DNA from 2 places in the Actinoplanes sp. ATCC 53533 genome. Region 2 is predicted to be linked to the other one. Evidence: riboswitches for the same ligand, from Rfam matches in the RefSeq annotation. Region 2 holds a riboswitch; the other holds the start of a gene.
The links. Region 2 has a riboswitch for cyclic di-AMP ahead of DMB66_RS22985 (C40 family peptidase). Riboswitches for the same ligand answer to the same signal wherever they lie in the genome.
Positions count from the first base shown of each region.

Region 1: it holds a riboswitch for cyclic di-AMP, as region 2 does, so the genes downstream of both, DMB66_RS54945 (hypothetical protein) here and DMB66_RS22985 (C40 family peptidase) in region 2, are expected to answer to the same signal.

Region 1 is NZ_QHHV01000309.1:4,418-7,618, forward strand. It holds gene DMB66_RS54940 (DUF1775 domain-containing protein) at 1-77, opposite strand, end outside; gene DMB66_RS54945 (hypothetical protein) at 509-1,525, opposite strand; cyclic di-AMP (ydaO/yuaA leader) riboswitch at 1,529-1,677, opposite strand; cyclic di-AMP (ydaO/yuaA leader) riboswitch at 1,944-2,097, shown strand; gene DMB66_RS54950 (hypothetical protein) at 2,101-3,153, shown strand.
Region 2 is NZ_QHHV01000067.1:38,450-41,650, reverse strand. It holds gene DMB66_RS22990 (TetR/AcrR family transcriptional regulator) at 1-390, shown strand, start outside; gene DMB66_RS22985 (C40 family peptidase) at 878-1,690, opposite strand; cyclic di-AMP (ydaO/yuaA leader) riboswitch at 1,697-1,820, opposite strand; gene DMB66_RS62665 (hypothetical protein) at 2,399-2,782, opposite strand; gene DMB66_RS22975 (Rieske (2Fe-2S) protein) at 3,075-3,201, shown strand, end outside.

The DNA.
Region 1 (3,201 bases), on a different contig from region 2:
GGGCTGCCGACGAACAGCGACCCGGCGGCGGCGGCGAGTGCCAGCACGCTGACGCGCCGTTGAATTCGAAGCCTCATGACAGGTAGTTCGGACTGCGACGCCGAATGGTTCAATTCGGCCGACCCTGGATCGCAGTGCCCGCAGGGCGGATCGAGGCCGGTGGACGGGCCGTGCCGGCGTCGCCCATGGAGGTGTTACCCCGTCCGGGCGTTGACAGCAACCAGGTGGTGCTGCGGGGCTCTGTGCCCTGTTCCGCCAGATCACGGTCGGATCCCTTGCGGCTGTGGCTCCGGTTGGCCGCCCTGCTCCCGTTGAGCATGGCGGTGAACTGGGGGGCGCGCTCGGTCCGCCCGGCGATGACCGGCATCGAATAAGGACCTGGCTGGTTGGATCGGCGCCGGACCGGTCGGCTGGCCCTGGTGCGGCACGTCACGAACATCGGGCCCAAGCCGGCGATGAACCCCTCGGTCCACACGGGTCCCGGGGCGTCCTCGCGTGACTGCGGAGCTCAGAGCATCGAGACGTGCACGTGGTCGTAGTGGTCGAGCGGTCCGGTGTACGGCGACCAGCCGCTGGCCGGGAACCAGACCTGCCGGTACCAGATCACGTACAAGATGCCCAGCCGGTCGGCGTTTCGGACCAGGAACGCCATGAGGTCGTTGCCGTAGTTCTTCATGTCGGCGTTCCTGGCGTTGGAAAACCCCTTCTCCTGCAGCGACCAGTCGCAGGCACGGCCCTTCGGGTGCTCGAAAGGCCCGCCGGGACGGTAACAGCCGACGAACCGGTTGAAGTCGGCCTTCTTGGCCTGCTTCAGCATGTTCGCGGTACGGGCTGTGATGCAGCCACCGGTCGTCGGATCGTCAACGGTGCAGGACTCCGGGGTGAACCCGCCGTCGGAGTTACGAGGAGCGGCGGCGGCCACCGGCGATTTGGCCGAGACGTAACCACCGGTGAGGCTTTTGCCGCCGACCACCGCGAGTGCCTTCTCGGCCGCCTCTTTCTGTTTACTCATGACTGCGAGGCTCTGCCGCTGGGCCTTGACCTCCCGGTCGAGGCGATCCTTCGCGGCCGCGACGTCGGCGATCGCGGCGTTGAGTTCGCGCAGCTTACCGTCGTTGACCCTGTTGATCTCTGCCAGCGAGATGGCCTTCTGCACGAAACCGCCAGGAGTCTCGCTTTTCAGCAGGAAACTCATGGCGGAGATGCTGCCGGTGCGGTATTGCTGACCCGCGACGGCCTGCACCTGGGGGATCAGCGAGTCGCGCCTGGCCTCCGCAGCCTTCACGTCGAGTGCCAGGCGCAACTGCGTCTTGGCGGATTTGCCCACGGCAGCCTTCGCGGCGACGAACCGGCGTCCGGTGGTGGTCAACACGTCCACCAGCATCGGACTGTCATCGGCTTCCTTCGGCGTCGCCGTGCTGCCGTCCGGCTCCGCGCTGGCCGCCGATCCAGCAGCCATGACCAGTGATGCGGCGACGAGCGGTGCCAGGGCGAGCACCAGCCACCGGCGGGGATTGGCCGTCATGCATGTTCCTTCCGTGTGACCGCCGACCGGGTTAGCTGACGGGTTCGGGATGGAAGCGCTCCCTACGGCACCGCGCGTGACCGCGCGGAGCCGACTCACCCCACATGAATGGTTCCCCGGTTCGCCTATGGGCGATTGGGCGGCGGCCCGCCGGCGCCTTGGGGACGGCGCCTCCTGGCGGTGACCGGACGCGATACTACCCGACAACCGTCAGCTGGATCAGCACCGCAACGGAGAGAAGAATTGTCACCCTGCAACAACGCTCTGCAATCTGTGAATCTTGCCATAATCAATGGTTATCCACGATTCCTGGATGAACCATTTTGCTTACCCGCCGTGGTTATTGCATTGCACGCTGTATCCAGGGTGGTGAATCGGGAATTTGCCGGTATCGTTCGTCGCGGTCTGCGTTACCGAACGGAGACCGCCGCCTAATCGCCACATCGCGAGCCGGGGAACCAAGGCCCAGGTAGTGGGGTGAATCCGCACCGTGTGCAGGGAACGCGGGCGGTAGGGATCGCTTCCGTCCCGAACCCGTCAGCTAACTCGGCAGGCGGCCGACGGAAGGAAGGCACGTGAAGCACCACTCTGTCCCTCGTCGAGTCGCAGCCCTGCTCGCGCTGATGGTCGCCGTGTCGGGGCCGGTTGTCGCTCATGCCGGCCCGGCCTCCGCGGCGCCACTACCGGTTGCCGCCCCCGGAGACAACGGTGACGACGGTGAAGGCGGTTCCAAGTCCCTCGTGGCGCAGCTCGAAGCGGCGTCCAAGGGTTTCGTCGAAGCCCAGGAGGCGCTCGACCGCTCCCAGAAGCGTCAGCAGAAGCTGGTCGGCCTGCTCAAGCAGATCGACGGGGAACTCGGCCCGCGTCAGGCGACCCTGAACGAGATCGCCCAGCAGGCGTACCGGACCGGCCGGCTCGGCCCGATGACCGCGTTGCTCACCGCCTCGTCGACCGGCAGCCTGCTGGACCGGGTGCAGGCCCTTGAGACGGTGGCCGTCAAGCAGGACCAGGCGCTGCGTGAGCTCAAGGACACCCGAGCCAAACAGGAACAGGCCAAGCTCGCGATCGACGCGGAGATCCGCGACCAGCAGAAGCAAGTCACCGTCATGGCCAAGCGCAAGACTCAGGCCGAAGGCGCGCTGAAGGCCGCGAACGCCGGCGGCGACGCCTCCAACGGCGCGCCCAGCGGCAGCAGCGCATCGGCCGCGCCGGCTCGCCGCAACTCCGACGGCTCGCTGCCGGATGAGTCGTGCTCAGCCGACGACCCGACCACCGGCGGCTGCCTGACGCCTCGAACCTTGAACGCGTTGCGCCAAGTGCAGAAGGCAGATTTCACCCGATACACGAAATGCTTCCGACAGCAGGCCAGCGGCGAACACGGCAAGGGCCGAGCCTGCGACCTCTCGGTGGAGAAGGGCACCTTTGGCGGCGTCGCCCAAGGCGGCGACAAACAATACGGCGACCGACTGGCGAGCTACCTGATCAACAACGCAAGCCGGCTCGGTGTGCTCTACGTGATCTACTACAAGCGGATATGGCTCCCCAGCAGCGGCTGGAAGGCATACACCCGCGGCAACGGTGACCCGTCGAGCGACCACACCAACCACGTGCACCTGTCCATGCGATAACCGCAACTGCCCGGGAGTGCGAGAACCTGCTCGCGCACATAGGCCGTA
Region 2 (3,201 bases):
GGTCACCTGACCGAACTCGCCGAGCTGCGGGCCAAGCCGAGCAAGCCGTACGACAAGCTCCAAGCAGTACTGGGCCGGTACGCGCTCATCTGTTATTACCGCAAGCGACACGGAACCGAGGAACTCGCGGCCCTCCTCCACCGCGGGGAGCGGGTCTCCGGTGCGGAACAGCAGCTCATCGACCTGTTTCAAGACCTGCTGGCCGAGGTCGCCGCCGCAGGGGAGTTGCGCGATGATGTCGCGCCTGACGAGCTTGCGACCTACTGCCTCCACGCGCTCGGCGCAGCCGGCAGTCTGCCGTCCGAAGCGGCAGTGAACCGACTTGTCGCGGTAGCCCTGACCGGGCTGCGACCTACGCGCAGGGGCAGCGTGAAGCCCGACGCGACCTGATCTCCCAAACCGCGGGGTTGCCGAGATGAAAGGACATCGCTACCGACGCGGTTCCCGCGCCATGACGAAGAGCACCCTTGGACCGATGGTGCGCGACGGAAAGGACACGCCGGGCGATTCATGTGGTGTTTCTGCCGGCGTGCACCTCAGCGGCGGGTTGGGCATAACGGTCTGGGTCGGCGACTGTGTTGACGGCAGCAGACATGCGCCGTCCGGTCCTGCCGGCCTGGGGTGCTCTTTCACAGCTTGCAAGTCGTGAAGGGCGGCTCGAGGAAGTGCCGTGCGGGGATCGAAGGACATGACGTCGGCGCCACCCCAGGCCCGCGCCGACCACATCGAAGTGGTCCGTCGGCCGGGCCCGCGCTTCGCTGGCGCTGCCATTCGCATGAGGCGACAACGCTTCCCCTGCCGCACGTTGCTCATTTGGGGAATGCCAGTGGAGCACGACCGAAAGGGCGCGCTCCACTTCATGAGTCGGCAGTTATCGTCAGGCGGAGACGAGGCGCCGTACGACGTAGCTGTTGCTGTAGACCTTCTGCTTCTGGACGGTCTTGCCGGCGCGGGGGGAGGCCCACATGTAGCCGCCGCCGGCGTAGATGCCGACGTGGGTGCCGTAGGAGCCGGAGCGGAAGACCAGCAGGTCGCCGGCCTTCTTGTTGCCCTTGCTGACGGCCTTGCCGTACTTCTGCTGCGAGTTGGCCTTGTGCGGCAGCTTCTTGCCGACGGCCTTCTTGTAGACGTACATGGTGTAGCCGGAGCAGTCGAACTGCCTGGGGCCGGCGGCGCCGAAGACGTAACGGGCACCCCTGTGCTTCGCGGCCTCGGCAATCACCTTGGCCGCGTTGTTCTTCACAGTGATCTTCGTCTGGCTGCTGCGCACCGAGGCGAAGCCCTTGGTGCCGGCGAAGACGGTCCGGTAGTACAGCGAGCCGCCGGGCTTGGTCAGGAAGGACGCCACGCCCTTGGAGTTGGTCGACTTGGTCACCCAGGTCTTCCACGCCTTGCCGCCACGGATCTGCAGCTTGACCTTGCCGGTGACGGCCTTGCCGGTCTTCGGGTTGATCAGCTTGGTGGTCACCCGAACCGTCTTGCCCGCCGCGATCGACTTCCTGTTGTAGGAATTCGTGATGCGGGGCTTGACGGTCGCCGCTGCCGCTGCCGCTGCCGTGACGGGGACCGGCGCGGCGGATGCCGGCGCGGTGGCGACCAGCTGGCCGGCGCAGAGGCAGAGACCCAGGGACAGAGCGATGGAACCGGTGCCGGTCTTGCGGGGGCGCCGGTGCGAGGTGCGTTCGTGCACGGTAGAGATATCCCTCCGGCACGCCTGCGAGGTTAGCTGTCGGGTTCGGGCGGGAAGGTTGCCCGGCCACCGCAATGGTGGCTTCACCCCGAGGTCCTCATCGGTTCGCCGCGAGCGGCGTTCCGTGGGACCGAATCTGGGTCCCCCGTCCCTGCCCCCGTATGCCTGTGTCGTTGTTCGCGATCACGATCGCGCCGCTCGGACCGGGGCAGGGCTCGGCGTGGTCCGTGGCGGTGCGAGCGGCGAGCGGTTGCTTACCGGCTCACCCTTGCTACCCGATTTCCGGCCGGACCGCTGGGGTGGTTTCGACTACCGAACGTGTTTGGCACATGGAACACTGTCCGGTTTGTAACCGCGCTGTGACAAATGCCGGTACTTACCGTGTTGAAGTGATCACCATTCGTCGAGGGTTACGGGTGAAACACAACACACAAAAAGCCGCATCGAGGTCGATCATGGCCTGAGTCAAGGTCGGGAGAATGTGGCCGTAAACGCCCCCAGCGGCGGAAACTCGGCGCCGGGCGGTGGGGTGGAGATCATCCGTTCGGTGGAGGGCGCGGCCGGGCGGTGGGTGAACCGTTACGTCCACAGGGCCAAACCGATGCCGCGCAGCGACAGCCCCGGGGGTGCAGCTCGCACGGAGCACGTGAATGTGGACCCTTGAGCGGGCTGAACGACGGTGGATCAGCCCGCTCAAGGGTCACTGCCTCAGTGCTGTGCGGTCAGCGGGTCGCCGCCACAGCAGGCCGCCCGGTGGCCTGTGGCGGGTGCTCGCGGGGGCCCAAGTGCCCCTGCCGGCCCAGGACCGCGATCCCGGTCGCGCGGATCAGGCCGGTCGCGACCAGTGCGACCCAGGGCAGCCAAAGCCAATGGTACGAAGGCGGCTGCCATCACGAGCAGGCCTCTGGTGATGGCCTGGGCGGGTGTCCACCGTGCTGTCACCCAGCCGGTGAGGCGCACCTGACCCAGCACGGTCAGCAACCCGGAGACGGCGAACAGGATCGCCACGCCGGTCTCGCCGCCGGTGACCCGCCGCACCTCGATGGGCAGCCCGAGATAGACCTGGAAGTTCAGCACGTAGGAGCCGATCATCGCCACCGAGAACAGCAGGAACGAGCGGTGGCGAGCACCTGGCGCCAGGCTTTCCGGATGAACAGAGCATCCGTAGCAAGTGTTTCAATTGCATCTATGCTCGGTGCCGCGTCGGGACCTGCCGCCTGGCTTGATCGGCGTCGCTGCCGCTCGCGCTCACCGGGTGCGCGAGCGCGGAACCGCCGCCGGCACCGCATGAGCCACCCGGCACTCTGCCGCCCAGCGCTGCCGATCCCCTCGTACTGACGACCACGGCGAGCGTCCCCTCGGTGGCGGAATCGTCGTCGATGGGGTGCTCGTCACTCAGCCCAGGCCGGGCAAGTTCCGCGCGTTCGACGCCACGTGCCCCCACCGCGGAGTGCGGGTCAGCCCGCCCAGCGACGGTGTCATCACCTGCATGGCCCACAACTCCCGGTTCC